2 regions of the Bacillus sp. KH172YL63 genome follow, and region 1 is predicted to be linked to the other one. Evidence: riboswitches for the same ligand, from Rfam matches in the RefSeq annotation. Region 1 holds a riboswitch; the other holds the start of a gene.

The links. Region 1 has a riboswitch for cobalamin ahead of KH172YL63_RS10315 (ABC transporter substrate-binding protein). Riboswitches for the same ligand answer to the same signal wherever they lie in the genome.
Region 2: it holds a riboswitch for cobalamin, as region 1 does, so the genes downstream of both, KH172YL63_RS06415 (ribonucleoside-diphosphate reductase subunit alpha) here and KH172YL63_RS10315 (ABC transporter substrate-binding protein) in region 1, are expected to answer to the same signal.

The regions. Positions count from the first base shown of each region.
Region 1 is NZ_AP022842.1:2,068,222-2,076,998, reverse strand. It holds gene KH172YL63_RS10335 (glycosyltransferase family 2 protein) at 1-746, opposite strand, end outside; gene KH172YL63_RS10330 (phytoene desaturase family protein) at 867-2,372, shown strand; gene KH172YL63_RS10325 (hypothetical protein) at 2,401-2,559, opposite strand; gene msrA (peptide-methionine (S)-S-oxide reductase MsrA) at 2,623-3,147, opposite strand; cobalamin riboswitch at 3,406-3,606, shown strand; gene KH172YL63_RS10315 (ABC transporter substrate-binding protein) at 3,733-4,698, shown strand; gene KH172YL63_RS10310 (FecCD family ABC transporter permease) at 4,715-5,719, shown strand; gene KH172YL63_RS10305 (adenosylcobinamide amidohydrolase) at 5,716-7,173, shown strand; gene KH172YL63_RS10300 (bifunctional adenosylcobinamide kinase/adenosylcobinamide-phosphate guanylyltransferase) at 7,212-7,766, shown strand; gene KH172YL63_RS10295 (adenosylcobinamide-GDP ribazoletransferase) at 7,763-8,551, shown strand; gene KH172YL63_RS10290 (histidine phosphatase family protein) at 8,509-8,777, shown strand, end outside.
Region 2 is NZ_AP022842.1:1,280,879-1,288,865, forward strand. It holds gene KH172YL63_RS06405 (SurA N-terminal domain-containing protein) at 1-737, opposite strand, end outside; gene KH172YL63_RS06410 (VOC family protein) at 1,254-1,664, shown strand; cobalamin riboswitch at 1,756-1,938, shown strand; gene KH172YL63_RS06415 (ribonucleoside-diphosphate reductase subunit alpha) at 2,088-4,328, shown strand; gene KH172YL63_RS06420 (ribonucleotide-diphosphate reductase subunit beta) at 4,344-5,381, shown strand; gene KH172YL63_RS06425 (DUF3243 domain-containing protein) at 5,902-6,231, shown strand; gene KH172YL63_RS06430 (SACOL1771 family peroxiredoxin) at 6,271-6,714, opposite strand; gene KH172YL63_RS06435 (cold-shock protein) at 6,821-7,021, opposite strand; gene kynA (tryptophan 2,3-dioxygenase) at 7,237-7,987, opposite strand, start outside.

The sequences.
Region 1 (8,777 bases):
GCATCTTTTCCGCTGACTGCATCAGTCATTTCACCAAGTGTTTTCGCATGCTGACTCAATGAGAAATGCTCGACCATTTCTCCTTTAACGGCTTCGTGTCCACCAATCTTCTCGTACACTGCTCGGGAACAAAGGAAACACTGCCCGAAACCGCCTGAAGGCTTCATCCATCGTCCGAAGAGGTGGGTGATATTCGTAGATGCAAATACAACGAGGTGAAAGATCATGGAAAGACTTTCAGACCCGGTTTGCATTTTATGATAGGGATGAATGCTTAAGACGCCTTGACATTGATTTCTTTTATACGTTTCGGCGATTCGGAGAAGCCCTGCTCGCTCAAACCACGTGTCACTGTCGACAAACATCAGCCATTCACCATTGGCTTGCCTGGCTCCATTCCAGCAAGCCCACGATTTCCCGTTCCAGCCGTGGGGGAGCGGGGGATTATCCAATACGGTCACGCCGTATGTTTCGGCGATTTGTTTTGTTCGATCACTTGAACCGTCATTGACGACGATCACTTCACTCGGTTGTATAAATTGGGATTGAATACTTGAGAGCAAACGGCCGATGGTGTTTTCTTCATTTCTGGCAGGAATGATGATGGAGCATTTTTTGACAAGATAACCATTCCTGACATGGATGGATCTTTTTACAAGTGGAATTCTGCTAAAGAGAAGCCACGTAAGAGCGATAACGGCAAATCCGATATACATACTTGTCACCTTCTGTTTTTTTATCGCCATTGTATCCATCCTGCACGCTCTGCATACATCTGTGCAAACATACGTATGAAAAAGACAAAGTTGGGCACACTGGAGAGCTGAAAAGTACTGGGGAATCTTGCTCCCAAGGAGGAATTGATCATGAAAAAGAAGTGTATCATCGTTGGAGGCGGTTTAGGCGGGATGTCTACAGCCATTCGCCTCGCTTCTGAAGGCTATGATGTGACCATTGTGGAAAAAGGCGAAAGACTTGGCGGAAAGCTCAATAAGCGGGAAGGAAAAGGATTCTCCTTTGATACAGGTCCTTCGATCCTCACCATGCCTTGGGTACTTGAAAAGGTATTTGCCCATGCAAATAGGGATCTGTATGACTACCTGGATATCATCAGGGTGGAACCGGGCTGGAGGACGTTCTTTGAAGATGGAAAGAGGATGGATGTATCAAGTGATTTACCCACCATGCTGGAGGAATTAAAGAAAACATCAGGCGAAGATGCAGACCATTTCTTCAACTATTTAAGCTATTGTTCGAAAATGTATGAATTGACAATGAAAAGTTTTTATAAAAAGAGCCTCAACGGCTTACAAGATCTCCGTGCCATGCATCCTGTGAAAGAGTTGCTTCAGATGGATCCGATGAAATCTCTCGATGCTGCAAACCGCAAGTTTTTTAAAGATAAGCACGTCAGGCAGCTTTTCAATTTCCTGATCATGTATGTCGGATCCTCACCCTATCACGCACCAGCAGTCATGTCCCAGCTTGCTCACGTTCAATTGGGACTCGGTGTTCATTATGTCAAAGGAGGGATGTACAAGATTGCAGAAGCGATGGCTAAAGTGCTTGAGGAACTAGGTGTCGAGGTCAGGCTGCAGTGCGAAGTAGAAGATATCCTTACATCAGGTTCCAGGGCAACCGGCATCAAAACCAAGATTGGGGAAGAACTGAAGGCCGATATCGTCGTGTCGAATCTGGAAGCGATCCCTTGCTATAAATCCCTGCTTGCAGATTATCATGAGTCAGAGAAGGAAGTACAGGACCTGAACAAATACGCTCCGACTGTATCCGGTCTCGTCCTTTTGCTCGGTGTAGACCGGAAATATGATCATCTTGCACACCATAATTTCTTCTTCAGCAATGATTCGAAGAAAGAATTCAGGCAAATGTTTGACGAGCAGGTGTTAGCCGATGATCCGACAGTCTATATCGGTATTTCATCCAAGTCCGACCCAACACAGGCACCGGAAGGGAAAGAGAACCTGTTCGTGCTGACCCATGTCCCGCCATTGAAGGACGGGGAAGACTGGACGGTCTATCAGGAAGAATACCGTCATACCATTCTGGAAAAGCTTGAACGCATGGGCGTGACGAATTTACGAAATCACATAGAATACGAAATGACCTTCACGCCAAACGACATCCAAAACTTATATGGATCAAACGGCGGGTCGATTTATGGTACGGTAACGGACCGTAAGCTAAACGGGGGCTTCAAAATACCAAACAAAAGCAGAGTTCTCTCTAATATGTATTTCGTCGGAGGGTCAACCCACCCAGGCGGGGGTGTACCGATGGTTTCCCTTTCCGGTCAACTGACGGCAGAACTGATCCTCGAGGAACAGCTCAAGCTGAACCGCTATATAGGATAAAAAAGAGGTGAAGAAGCCATGCGCTCCTTCACCTCTCTTTTTCTGCAGGAAGGTCAACCATATCCGAGTTATTCGCCTCGGCATCATCTTCCTCCGGGTACGGATCAAAGAAATTCACGACCCTGCCCGGACCATCAAACCCTATGACTTGTTCGGTATCAGCATCTTTCCTGTTTCTTTTCTTCATAAAAAAACCCCCTTTCCTTTCCATTAGTTTGGAGGGAAAGAGGGTGTTTCATTCAATGCTGTTTTACCAGTGGTTCTGAATGAATTCATCACGCCCGGATTTGGCACGGTCTTCTTTATATTCATCAGGATTTTTTTTATAAAATTTTTGATGATACTCTTCCGCCGGATAAAATTGAGAGGCGGGAAGGATACCTGTTACGATCGGTTTCTTGAATTTTCCGCTTTCTGCAAGCTCATTTTTCGTTTTTTCAGCCAATTGTTTCTGTTCCTCATTATGATAAAAGACCGCTGTCCGGTACTGATCTCCCCGATCATGGAACTGACCATCTGGATCGGTTGGGTCAATCTGCGGCCAGTACAGCTCTAACAGCCTCTCATAAGGGAAAAGGGACGGGTCAAATGTGATTTGGACGGCTTCGTAATGGCCGGTATCCCCTTGTTTAATCTCTTTATAGGTCGGGTTCTCGAGATGCCCGCCGGTATACCCGGAAACAACGTCGATGATGCCCGGTAATTCATCAAATGGTTTGACCATGCACCAAAAACAGCCACCGGCAAAGGTAGCCAATTCCTTCTTTACGTTCATGCTGAATCCTCCAATATCAAATATGCTTCTTTAAAGCATTAAAGTGTAAGCTTGAAACAGATTTTATCACGAATAAAATGTGGCGACAACATTTTTCACTCCGACGGTCAGATGGATGACCCGATGGCAGTTCTTCACACAGGATCGTGCATTTAGGACGACAAAAAATGTAAGCGCTGCTACAACTTTCAACAAATTTTGAAAATAGGATTCACTAACCCCGGGAATTTGTGTATAATTCTGATGAACGGAACAATTGTATACGATATGAGATTAGGTGAAGCGAAAGTACACTTACTTTTTAGCTTCTTAATAGGGAAGTTGGTGAAATTCCAACGCGGTCCCGCCACTGTAAATGGTAGTAAGCTGCACAATGATGGCCACTGTACAAATCTGTATGGGAAGGCGCAGCGAACAATGACCATGAGCCAGGAGACCTGCCTGATGTCTTTCGCACCAGATTCTACGCGGATAGAAAGGTGTAATGTGCCGGTTATTTATGTAACCATTCATGCATTTTACACAACACCTCTCATCCAGAGGTGTTTTTTTGTCTGACTACACACAACCACAGGGGGAAAGAACATGACACACTTTTGGAAAATCACACTGGCATTATTATTATCCATCGGGGTCCTGTCTGCATGCGGAACCGGGGATCAGGAAAGTAAGCAAGGAAAGCAGGAAGCTGTCACCGAGGAAAATGGTGCAGCATATCCACTGTCTGTAAATGATGCACTGGAGCATAAAGTGACTTTGGAAGAACAACCTAAACATATCGTTTCTTTAATTCCGAGTAATACAGAAATCTTATTTGAATTGGGACTGAATGATGAGGTTGTCGGCGTATCCGATTTTGACAATTATCCGGAAGAAGCAGCGGAAAAAGAAAAAATCGGAGGAATGGAGTTCAACGTAGAGAAAATTGTCTCCCTGAAGCCAGACCTCGTCCTTGCACATGAAAGCACGGCAACATCGGCAGAGGCTGGATTGACACAGCTGAAAGATGCAGGAATCAATGTCTTCATCGTTCAAGATGCGAAAAGCTTTGATGAAGTATACAGTACGATCGAGAATATCGGCATGCTTGTAGGAAAGAATGAAGAGGCAGAAAACGTCATCTCTGGCATGAAAGCCGACCTTCAATCCATTGAAGAAAAAGTGCAGGATGTCAAAGAGAAAAAACAGGTGTATGTGGAAGTATCTCCATCTCCTGATATTTATTCAACAGGTAAACATACCTTCATTGATCAAATGCTGACCATGTTAGGGGCAGAAAATGTGATGGGTGGCGAAGAAGGCTGGGTGCAGGTGAACCAGGAAGCTGTCATTTCATCCAATCCTGATGTCATCATCACAACATATGGCTACTACAGTGAGGATCCCAAGGAACAAGTCCTGTCAAGAGATGGCTGGAAAGATGTAAAAGCTGTCAAGGAAGGGAACGTTCATGATGTCCACTCAGATCTTGTTACCCGTACCGGTCCAAGATTGGTAGAAGGAGTAGAGGAAATTGCCAAGTCAATCTATCCGGAGATATTTGCAGAATAAAATATGGCTCACATATATGTGCGCAGGGATATTTCTTATTTTATCCCTGCTTGCAGGCATATCGATCGGGACAATCCATATACCACCGGGAGATATTATTTCCATCATAGGGTCTGAGATCATTGGGGTTCATCTGCCCCAATCCATCGACCCGATGACCAAGAACATCGTTTTTACCATTCGTTTACCGCGCGTATTACTAGCCCTGTTAGTCGGAAGCTCCCTGGCGATTGCCGGGGCTTCTTTTCAAGGGCTGCTCCGTAATCCACTTGCTGACCCGTATACACTTGGGGTCTCATCAGGTGCTTCAGTAGGGGCAGTCGTTACATTATTTTTCAATTTAAGCATTCCTGTCATAGGGGCGTTTACGCTTCCCTTTTTCAGTATCCTTTGTTCTGTGATCACCGTATTCCTCGTATTATGGTTTGCTCAAAAAGTGGAAAAGGCGATGAAAGTAGAAACAATCATCCTCACAGGTATCATATTCAGTTCCTTTTTAGGATCGCTGATCTCACTGATGATCGCCTTGACAGGGGAGGAGTTGCGACAGATCATCGGCTGGCTCCTCGGAAGCGTTTCTATGAGGGGATGGGACTATATTACAATCATCCTGCCGTTTTTCATCATCGGCATTACGATATTATTCTTTAACAGCAAAGAACTGAACGGAATGAGTTTCGGGGAAGAACAGGCCCGTCATATCGGCATATCTGTACATAGAAGAAAAATGATGATCCTGATCGCAGGGAGTATCCTCACCGGTTCAGCTGTCGCTGTCTCTGGTACGATCGGCTTTGTCGGCCTTGTGATTCCTCATTTTCTAAGAAGAATCATCGGACATGACCATAAGCATCTCCTTCCATTGTCGATCATAACAGGCGGGGGATTCCTCGTACTTGCCGACCTCATTTCAAGAACGATCATTTCTCCGACAGAACTTCCGATCGGAGTGATCACCGCGTTGATCGGGGCACCTATGTTTGCCTATATACTTCTTAAGAAAAGAGGGTTGTCTTCATGATCGATGTTCAACATGTTTCAGCCGGCTACAACGGGCGGAAAATGATCCGGAACATGAACTTCCATATCCATCAAGGGGAATTCTTCGGAATCCTCGGCCCCAATGGGAGCGGGAAAACAACCTTGATGAAAGCAATCACCGGCCTCCTTCCATTAATGGAGGGGACCATCCAACTGAAGGGGAAGCCGTTGGGGCAGTATTCCTCAAAAGAATTGGCAAAGAATATCGCTGTCCTGCCGCAGCTGTCGGCAGAAACATTTTCTTATCAAGTTCGGGAGACGGTGATGCTCGGCAGATATGCCCATCAGAAGGGGTTATTCAAAGGGGCGTCTATCCGGGATGGAGAGATTGTGGACAAAGTGATGGAACAGACTGGCATCAGCAAGTTTCAATCCCGTTATCTCCATGAATTGTCCGGTGGGGAGCGACAGCGGGTATTCCTGGCTCAGGCACTTGCCCAGGAGCCAAAGATTCTCCTCTTGGATGAACCGACGAATCACCTTGATCTCACTTTCCAAAAATCACTTCTCGATTTGATCAAAAGCCAGACGATACAGGAAAATCTTACGGTCGTATCCATCTTCCACGATTTGAATTTAGCGAGTCTCTACTGTGACAGGTTACTTCTGTTGAATAACGGTGAAACCCGTATGCTTCACCATCCCGAAGAAGTACTGAAGGAAGAGCATATTGAAGAGGTGTACCAGACAAAAGTGCAAAAACAGGCCCATCCCATTGTTGCAAAGCCCCAAATGGTTCTTGTACCAGAAGGGGAGGAACGGGAAGACATGTTACTGGACGGCCGTTTCCTCACACTGAAAGAGGATTGTATCCATTTCTCTGCTCCTTCCCCGCTGAAATGCATGTCATCAGGTATTATCGGGTCCGGGATCGGGTGGTATACGGATTTTATCAACCGGAGCGTTCCGGTTGATTATAATTGTTCAGATTACCAGCACGATATGAAAGAATACCTCATCGAAAAGCAATTAGATCCGTCTTTATCCGTCGGGATGATGACGGCGCTGCCTTTGACGAATATGATTTCAGACAGATTTGAACACGACGGGCGATCTGTCTTTATCGTCGTGACAGCAGGGGTCGGAAATGCCATGGATGTGTCAACGAGTTATCAATATGACATTGATTATAAGCCTGGAACGATCAACACGTGGGTGTTCATCAATGGTCATTTATCAGATGAAGCATACATCGAAGCATTGGTCACAGCAACCGAGGCGAAAGTCAGGGCCCTTCAGGATATGGATGTAAGGGACAAACGGACAGGAACACTTGCCACCGGGACACCGACAGACAGCATCCTGATTGCTTCCAATCAGAAAGGCGAGATCGAGCCTTTCGCAGGACCGATCACACCGTTTGGTAAACTGATTGGCCGCGGTGTGTATGAAGTGACGAAAAAAGCCATTCAACGCTACGGAGAGAATAAATGACCCCCTGATTAGGTGATCAAGGAAGGGAGGATGCGTATATGGGACATATCATCTTCATATCCGGAGGAGTGAGGAGCGGCAAAAGTTCACTCGCTGAAAAGATTGCAGCGTCAAAAAGACAACCCGGACAACCTCTTATCTATCTTGCCTGCGGCATCGATACCGATCCTGAAATGAGGAGAAGGATACAGAAACATCAACACGATCGTCAGCTCTCAGATGAATCCTGGCAGACGATTGAATGCAGTGGCTCACTTCATGAGGTCGTTGACTCCATCCCGCCCGACTCCATCGTGCTGCTGGATTGTGTCACCACTTTGTTGACCAATATCATGTTCGCCCCAGACGGAAAAAACGGGGAGGAAGCATACGTTGACATCTGCCAATCTATTAAAATGCTCATGCATAAAGTAAGGATATTGGTTGTGGTGAGCAATGAATTGTTCTCCGACTTCCCGCCGGAACACAAGGATGTTCTATCGTTCCTTAAGATACTCGGATCCATACATAGAAGCATTGTAGGACTCTCTACCATTTCTATTGACATGTCGGCAGGGATCCCCGATGTGAAGAAGGGAGTTCTCTCACTATGAGTATTCTCAAAGCTTTCCTGTTGAACCTTCAGTTTTTCACGATCATCCCGATTCACAGTAGACTCACCGTCGGGAAAAGGGAATTGGTATGGATGGTCAGGATCTTCCCTCTATTAGGTGTGTTTCTAGGTCTACTCCTTGCAGGTGGTTATGCGGTCCTTGATACCTATACGGGGCTGAGCACATTGGCAACGGCTTTTTTCGTCTGGGTCGTGCCCATCATCCTGACAGGCGCCATTCATCTCGACGGCTTTATGGATGCATGCGACGGATATTTTTCTTACAGAGAAAAGGAAAAGCGGTTAACGATCATGAAAGACCCACGGGTTGGCGCATTCGGAGTCATGTCGATCTTGATCTTACTTTCATCCCGGTTTCTATTTATTTATGAATCGGTTCTCACTGCTCCACCCAACATCCTTATGGCCACACTCATATTGATTCCCTTTTTCTCAAGAGTGGTGATGGGGGCGGGTACCATTTTCATCCCTCCTGCACAGAAGTCAGGAATGGGCTATGAATTCAGCAAGAACCTTTCAACCCTGGACATCGTTTGGATAGGTTCATTCGGCTTGGCGGTGGGAATCGTCATGTGGATATGGGGTTCCCTTTACCTGTTCTGGGTATTCGCATTCGTGACCGGAGTTTTCTTTCTCTTCATATATAGCAAGACCATTAAATGGTTCGGCGGGATGACGGGCGATACCACCGGAGCAAGTGTCGAGGGGGTGGAGTGGATTTTATGGATGACTATATGGTTATTATGCTCATCAGGCATGCTGTAACGGCTGAGAATGAACTAGGACAATACATCGGCTGGACGAATTCAAGTTTATCACCGACAGGAATCGATTATCTTCATCTCTACAAGCATTCATTCCGTCCTTTTAAAACAGTGTACGCAAGTGATTTGAACAGGACGATGGAAACCGCGGCTATATTGTTTCAAGATGCAAGCATCATTTCTACACCTTTGTTAAGGGAAATCCACTTCGGTGAATGGGAAGGATT
Region 2 (7,987 bases), 790 kb from region 1:
TCCTCAACATGTTGCACAAGCTTTTCCTGCTTTTTTTGCTGTTCCAGCTGTTTCTTGATTTGAGGCTTCACATCTTCATATTTAGGTGCATCCTTTGCCTGTTCCTCACCTTGTTGGCTTGTGTACTGATCAAAGAATGTCTTCATTTCATCTTCAGTCACTTCGTCAACTTTGATTTCTTTCTCGACATAGTTTGTATATTTGATGTTTTCAGCAATCTGGTTTTTCAATTCATCCAGCGTGAAACCGGCTTGTTTCATTGCTTCTTCAAATTTCTTTTCATCTTCATACTGCTTTTTAACTTCTTCTAACTGTTTGTTGACGTCATCTTCCGTTGCTTTGTAGCCTTTTTCTTCAGCCTGCTGCATCAATAGCGTCTGGCCGACAAGACTGTCGATTGTCTGTTCTTTGATTTTCTCCGCTGCATCTTTGCTTGTAGGATCTTGTCCCATTTGCTGATATTGCATCTGTGATTGAGAGAGGATATTGTTGAAATCATCGCCTTTGATCTTTTCGTCGTTGACTACGGCAACGATTTTGTCTTCCTCTACCTTTTGTTTATCCATTTTCTTTTGCATTTCTTCCATTTTCTTTGCCTGTTCTTCTTGGGACTGTTGATCGCTTTCTTCCGTTTTCGCTTTATCGTCAGCTTGTTTTTGGCTCTCCTCATCAGAACCGCAAGCAGCTAGTCCAATTGTTAAAAATACCAATAGTAAAGTCGTTAGTAGCTTCTTCATAATAGACTCCTTTCAGAACTAAGGTGTGATCAAGAAAAAATCACTTAATGGGCATTGTATATGATAAACCCTTAAAAAGAAAGTATTAAGATCAAAAAGTATTGTTTGTAACAATGATGAAACAGAATCTTGGAAGGGGCTAGACCTGAGTGCATCATATCTGCGGGCGAACCGGAACGATGGATCCGAGGAGAGAAATATGAAAGAGGAGATGCCTGTCTGTACTTGTTTCTAACCCAAAAAAAGTGGCTGTATAAATAGATGGCTTTCTATTTATACAGCCGAAAATAATGGGGACCAAAGAATACTGTCAAACAACCTTCACCCTGGATTATAAAGAGACATGCAGGTTTGTTCAACGGACCAGAGTGGAGGTGAGATGTGTGTACTGTCGATTTGTTCATGCATTTAGACAGCTCACTCCCTCTTTTGCGGAAATTAATAATTCTAAGCATATTTTAACAGGAGTTTTGCTTTCCATTGTGGAATAGCATGTTATAGCGAAGGAGGAGGAAGATGAATCAATTAATCAGAGTCGGAACGACTTATATCCCGGTGAGGGACGTAAGGGCAGCAAGTGAATGGTATGTGGAGAAGCTGAACGCAGGTTTGAATTACCTGGATGGGGATAAAGCCATTTTGGATCTTGCCGGCCACAGCATGTTTTTAGTGAGCTCACCAGAGGGGGAAAGCAGTAATTTCATGGACAGGCACCAACAAAAGCGGTTTTCCATCACGTTCGAGGTTAACGGATTAAATGAATTAAACGAATTGCGGGATGAATTAAAGAGCAAAGATGTAGAAATCGGTGAAATCGAAGACAGGGGCCATGGCGGTAGAAATTTTATTTTTTATGATAGTGATGGAAATTGCTTTGATGTGTGGAGTGTACTGAGTCCCGACTTTAAAAAAGCTTATCAGCTCTAAAAAATTCCCCTTGAAAATTCAAGCAGTATCATTTAATATGAAGTTCGACACAATATTTTGTGTTTCATTTTAATTATTAAACTACATATTGATTATAACCTGTGAACAGGGTGTCGATTGAGACTTAATAGGGAATCCGGTGTAACTCCGGAACTGTCCCCGCAACTGTAAGTGCTGACGAAATAAGGAACTGCCACTGTCGTAATGTCGATGGGAAGGCCTTAAAGTAGGTGGAAGCATGAGTCAGGAGACCTGCCTTGTTTATCACGTGTTATTCTCTTCGGGAATTGGGAGGATAAAGCGAGGATAGATGTGGCTTTTGCCTGTTCACCTATCTCCGTAATGTCTGGAACCGGTCCCTTTTGAGGGGCCGGTTTTTTTACTCTCTCCCGTTTGATATGAAAGGGAGGAATGGGAATGTCAATGTTTATGAATGTAAGTAGTACCCATGAAGAAGCAGTAAGGAGCCTAAAAAGACTGCATAAGCGGTTTCCACAGCTTCACTTCAAGGAATTTGATGAAAAGGTCAGGGTGTATACGGCTCACCAGCCCGATATGGACAGGGAGAAGTTGAATCGCTTCATGATCCTGACGGCGGTTGAAAGGATTTCATCTCATGAACCGGACTGGACTTATGCTGCTGCCGATCTCTATTTGAGAAGTCTATACCGGAACATTTCAAAAGCCAGGGGAATAGGAGAAGCTGAGCTCTTCGGTTCATTCTATAGGCATGTGACGTCTGTTACCGAATCAGGGTTATATACGAAAGCCCTCCTTGATACGTACAGCGAAGAAGAAATCAATTATCTCGGCTCCATCATGGAAGCAGGACGGGATGAACTCTTCACATATATAGGGATCATCACCCTTGCAGAAAGGTATTTAACAAAATCACATGAAGGAAAGGTTCTCGAGCTGCCCCAGGAACGATTCATGATCATCTCCATGACACTGTTAAGAAATGAGGCAAGGGACAAGCGAATTCAGTTGATTGAAGAGGCATACTGGGCCCTGTCCAATTTGTATATGACGGTTGCCACCCCGACGTTTGCGAATGCAGGGAAAAGTCACGGTCAATTATCGAGCTGCTTTATCGATACGGTGGCAGATGATCTCAGAAGCATCTATGACAGTAATACCGACGTGTCCACGCTCAGTAAAAACGGTGGCGGACTTGGCATCTATTTAGGCAAAATCCGGAGCAGAGGAAGTGACATCAAAGGGTTCAAAGGTGTGAGTTCCGGTGTGATCCCCTGGATGAAGCAATTGAATAACACGGCGGTGTCCGTCGATCAGTTGGGACAGCGTCAAGGCGCGATTGCCGTATATCTGGATGTGTGGCATAAAGACATCTTTTCATTTCTTGATACCCGGTTAAATAATGGCGACGAAAGACAGCGTACCCATGATCTGTTCACCGGGGTATGTCTACCAGATTTATTCATGGAACAAGTCGAACAGAGAGGTGACTGGTATCTGTTCGATCCCCATGAAGTGAAGTCGGTCATGGGGTATTCCCTGGAAGATTACTATGATGAAGAAAAAGGGAACGGATCATTCAGGGACAAATACTGGGCGTGTGTAGCGCATGCGGGTCTTTCGAAAGAAGCGGTCCCCGCGATCGATATTTTCAAGCGGATCATGATTTCGCAGCTTGAAACAGGCACACCATATATGTTTTACCGTGATACGGTCAATCGCTATAATGCCAATCAGCATAAAGGAATGATCTATTGCAGTAATCTCTGCACTGAAATCACCCAGAATATGAGCCCGACAGTGATGGAAGAAGAAGTGATACAAGACGGAAAAATCGTCACATATAAAAACCCCGGTGATTATGTCGTATGCAATCTTGCTTCCCTTTCATTGGCCAAAACGGTCTTGGATGATGTATTGGAAAGGGTCATCCCGATCGCTGTAAGGCTATTAGATCATGTTATCGATCTTAATGAACTGCCGGTCCTGCAGGCGCACATCACAAACCTTCGTTACAGGGGCATCGGCCTCGGTACATTTGGATGGCATCACCTCCTGGCTAAGAAAGGCTTGAAGTGGGAGGGGGATGAAGCGGTGGCATACTGTGATGATCTTTATGAAGAGATTGCGTATCACACAATCAAATCCAGCCACGAATTAAGTAAAGAAAAAGGGGCTTACCCCTATTTCGTAGGTTCTGACTGGTCAACCGGAGCGTACTTTTCAAAAAGGGGCTATTCCGGGGAGCGTTGGGATCGATTGAGGAAGGATGTTTCCCGGGGCGGGATGCGTAATGGATATGTCATGGCCGTGGCCCCGAACTCATCCACGTCGCTCATTGCCGGCTCTTCTGCAAGCATAGATCCTGTCTTCAGGCTGGAGTATTCTGAGGAAAAGAAAGATTATAGAATTCCAGTGACAGCACCTGATCTATCCCCGGAGACGACCTGGTACTATAAAACGGCCTACCATCTCGATCAACATTGGAGCGTAAAACAGAACGAAAAGAGGCAGCGTCATATCGATCAGGGCATATCGTTTAACCTTTATGTGCGAAATGATATTAAAGCCAAAGAATTATTGAAACTTCATCTTGATGCGTGGAAATCCGGACTGAAGACGACTTATTATGTAAGATCGACGTCTGTATCCGATTTTGAAGAATGTGAAAGCTGTCACAGCTAGAAGGGATGATGGAGAATGAATGAATTGAAGGAACGGGTGCTGATCGATCCGACTGCACCGAATAAATCGACAGGGATCATCAATGGCAAAAGCTCCAATATATTAAACTGGGACGATGTCCGCTTTTCATGGGCGTACCCGAAGTATAAAAGGATGCTCGGAAATTTTTGGACGCCGTTTGAAATCAATATGGCCAAGGATATTAAGCAATTTCCGATGCTTTCCGAAAAAGAGCAGGAATCCTTCTTGAAAATCATCGGACTTCTCGCACTGCTCGATAGTGTACAAACAGATTATGCAGGTAAAGTGGCTGATTATCTGACTGATTCGAGCCTGAACGCGCTCATGATCATACTCGCCCAGCAGGAGGTTGTGCATAACCACTCATACAGCTACGTGCTTTCAAGCATCGTTTCCAAGAAAAAGCAGGATGAAGTGTTTGATTTTTGGAAGAACGATTCTATATTGCAAAAGCGAAATGACTTCATTACCAACGGATACAAGGGATTCGTAGAAGCACCGACAATCGACAATTTCTTGAAATCAATCGTGTACGATGTCATCCTGGAAGGATTGTTCTTTTATTCCGGCTTTGCATTTTTTTATAACCTGGCGAGAAATCAAAAAATGGTCGCAACGAGTACGATGATCAATTATATCAACCGTGATGAACAGTTTCACGTTGGATTATTTGAAAAAATCTTTAAAGAAGTGCTTCATGAAAATCCGTCTTATCATACAGAAGAACTCCTCGGGTTCGGCAGGGATACATTCAAACAGGCTGCCCTTCTTGAAATCGAGTGGGGAAGGGAAATCATCGGTAACGAAATAGAAGGGCTGTTAATGAAGGATCTTGAAGATTATATCAAGTTCATGGCAAATAAACGTGCCAAGCAATTAGGATTTGAGCCGCCGTTTGAAGGGTATAAGAACAATCCCCTCAAATGGATTATTGCCTATCAGGAAGTGGACAGGGGGAAGACAGATTTCTTCGAACAAAAATCCCGCCAGTACACGAAAACATCTGATGCCAATGGTTTCGATGAATTGTAATCATTTTGGCTTGCGTAGCTGGGCATATCGTGACCGCAGAAAGCGCAGTGACGGTGAACATGCCGTTCGCCGATAAATTTCTAATATCGCCGTTATATTCTGGATTTCGCCGATAAAATCAATATTTCGCCGTTAAACCCAGGATTTCGCCGTTAAATCCGGAATATCGCCGATAACACCATTCAGGGAGCTCTCAAGGCCTATCATCCATAAGAAATCCGGGCGTTTCTTCGTATTTCTATCAAGAAATCGGATGCGTTCGGATTTTTTCTTTTAGATATCTATTATAGGAACTATTTTTAACGATGATTGAAGCTCATCTTCAAGACGGATGGCCTAGAACTTAAATCCAACATTTCCAGCATCTAATAAAATACCAGGGTTAGAAAAAAGCCCACTATTAATAAGAGAGTTCCCCCCCATAAATCCACTACAAAAAAACATCCACAGGTTTAACGATCCATCTCCCGGGAATATACATACTAGAATAAAAAACAAATCAAGAAAGGGAGATTCAGACATGGCAAATCATTCGACAGAAGCAAAGATGGATTCGAAAGTCGACAGTGCGTTGAGCAATATGTCACAGGACAAGAAAGAGGATATTCTCTCTAACTTTGATCATTTCAAACAATACTTAGGTGATAAAGTGTCATTGGCTGATAAGCTCGGGATGAATGAAGAGATGCAGGCAAAAGCAGCCCAGAAGGTCGGGGACTATCTTGCAGCACATGAAGAACCAAAGAACAGGGAAGAAAAACTGCTGTATGAATTATGGAAAGCAGGTAATAAAGAGGAACAGCATATGCTGTCTCATATGCTGGTGAAATTAGTGCACTCAGAATCCTGATCAAATAGGGCACCGGATCTTCCGGTGCCCTTTCACATGTTACATATGTATTTCCGGTTCTACCATGACTTCCACATTCCCTTTCAGGGCTCGGGTGATCATACATGATTGTTCCGCTTTCATGATCAGTTTCTTTGTGAGTGCAATGTCTTTTTCTGTAGCGGACGGACTTAGAGTCAGTACCGGGCGGTGAATGATTTCTTTATAGGTGATGACGCCTTTACTGACCTCGACGATTCCTTCGGATGTCATGGTCAAATCCTTTTTCTCGATGGAACTGCGTTCGAGCATGGCTGCAAGGGTGATGATATAACATGTAGAGGCGGCTCCGAGCAGCATTTCATCAGGATTTGTGCCGGTCCCCGGTCCGTCCATTTCAGGGGGGATTGAAATCTCAGTATGGAAATTCTCTGAGCTCAGCGTTCCTACATCATTTCTCAGTCCCGGCCAATCTGTCGATATGTGAAACGAGTGTCTAGCCATAGTGGTAAACCTCCTAGAATGGGTGGTAAGCCCATTGTATACATTGATACATAGGATGGTAAAGAAAAAAGACTCTACAAAGTAGAGCCTTTCGGAATCGCATGTATTATGCTTTTGATACGTTAGCAGCCTGGTCGCCACGGTTTCCTTGAACGATTTCAAAAGTAACCTTTTGACCTTCTTCTAAAGTTTTGAATCCTTCGCCTTGAATAGCTGAGAAGTGTACGAACACGTCGTCTCCACCTTCGCGCTCGATGAATCCGAAACCTTTTTCTGCGTTAAACCATTTAACTGTACCTTCTAACATAATGTTACCTCCTCGTGTGTTCTCCACACAAATGTATTACTATTCTTGCTCATGTAACTTCAAGGCGAAAAGCTTTAAAAACTTTGTCTATCCTTCCATTCCGAACAAAAATAATTCTCTTACATAATATCAGGTAAAATCAGAAATGGCAACCCTTACGAAGGCAGCATAGGCCATTATGCGGGAAAATTCTTTCTATTCTGCCAATCCGTCAATTATAATGTGGTTCGCACCTGCCACAGTTCAGGGAAGAACCTGTGATCCAATACTTTCTTTAAATAACCGACACCGCTTGAACCGCCTGTTCCCATTTTATGCCCGATGATCCGTTCTACAGTTTTCATATGTCTGAAGCGCCATTGCTGCAGCCAGTCCTCAATATCGATTAATTTTTCCGCTAATTCGTAAAGATCCCAGTATGTTTCAGGACTTCGATACACAGTCATCCAAGCTTCAAGTACAGACTGATTTTCTGTATAGGGCTCACTGACATCACGGTTGAGGACTTCTTCATCAATGGCAAGACCGGCTTGATGAAGGGATAAAATCGACACATCATATATGGAAGGGGCTTTGTAAGCAGCGTTCAATTGCTGTGACAAATCTGGATCTTTCTTATAAATATCCAGGACGTGCTTTGTTTTATAGCCCAATGCAAATTCAATCATCCTGTACTGGTACGATTGGAAACCGGAAGCTTGACCGAGACTGTCCCTGAACTGGACATATTCTGATGGTGTGAGAGTTGACAGGACGTCCCATGCGTGGATGATCTGTGATTGTATTTTCGAGATCCGGGCAAGCATCTTAAATGCCTGAGAAAGCTCGCCTTTTTGAATGGATGCAATTCCTGCCTGAAGTTCGTGCAGAATCAATTTCATCCAAAGTTCGCTCACTTGATGGATGATGATGAACAGCATTTCATCATGATGTCCTGATAACCGTTTTTGGCTGTCGAGCAGAGTA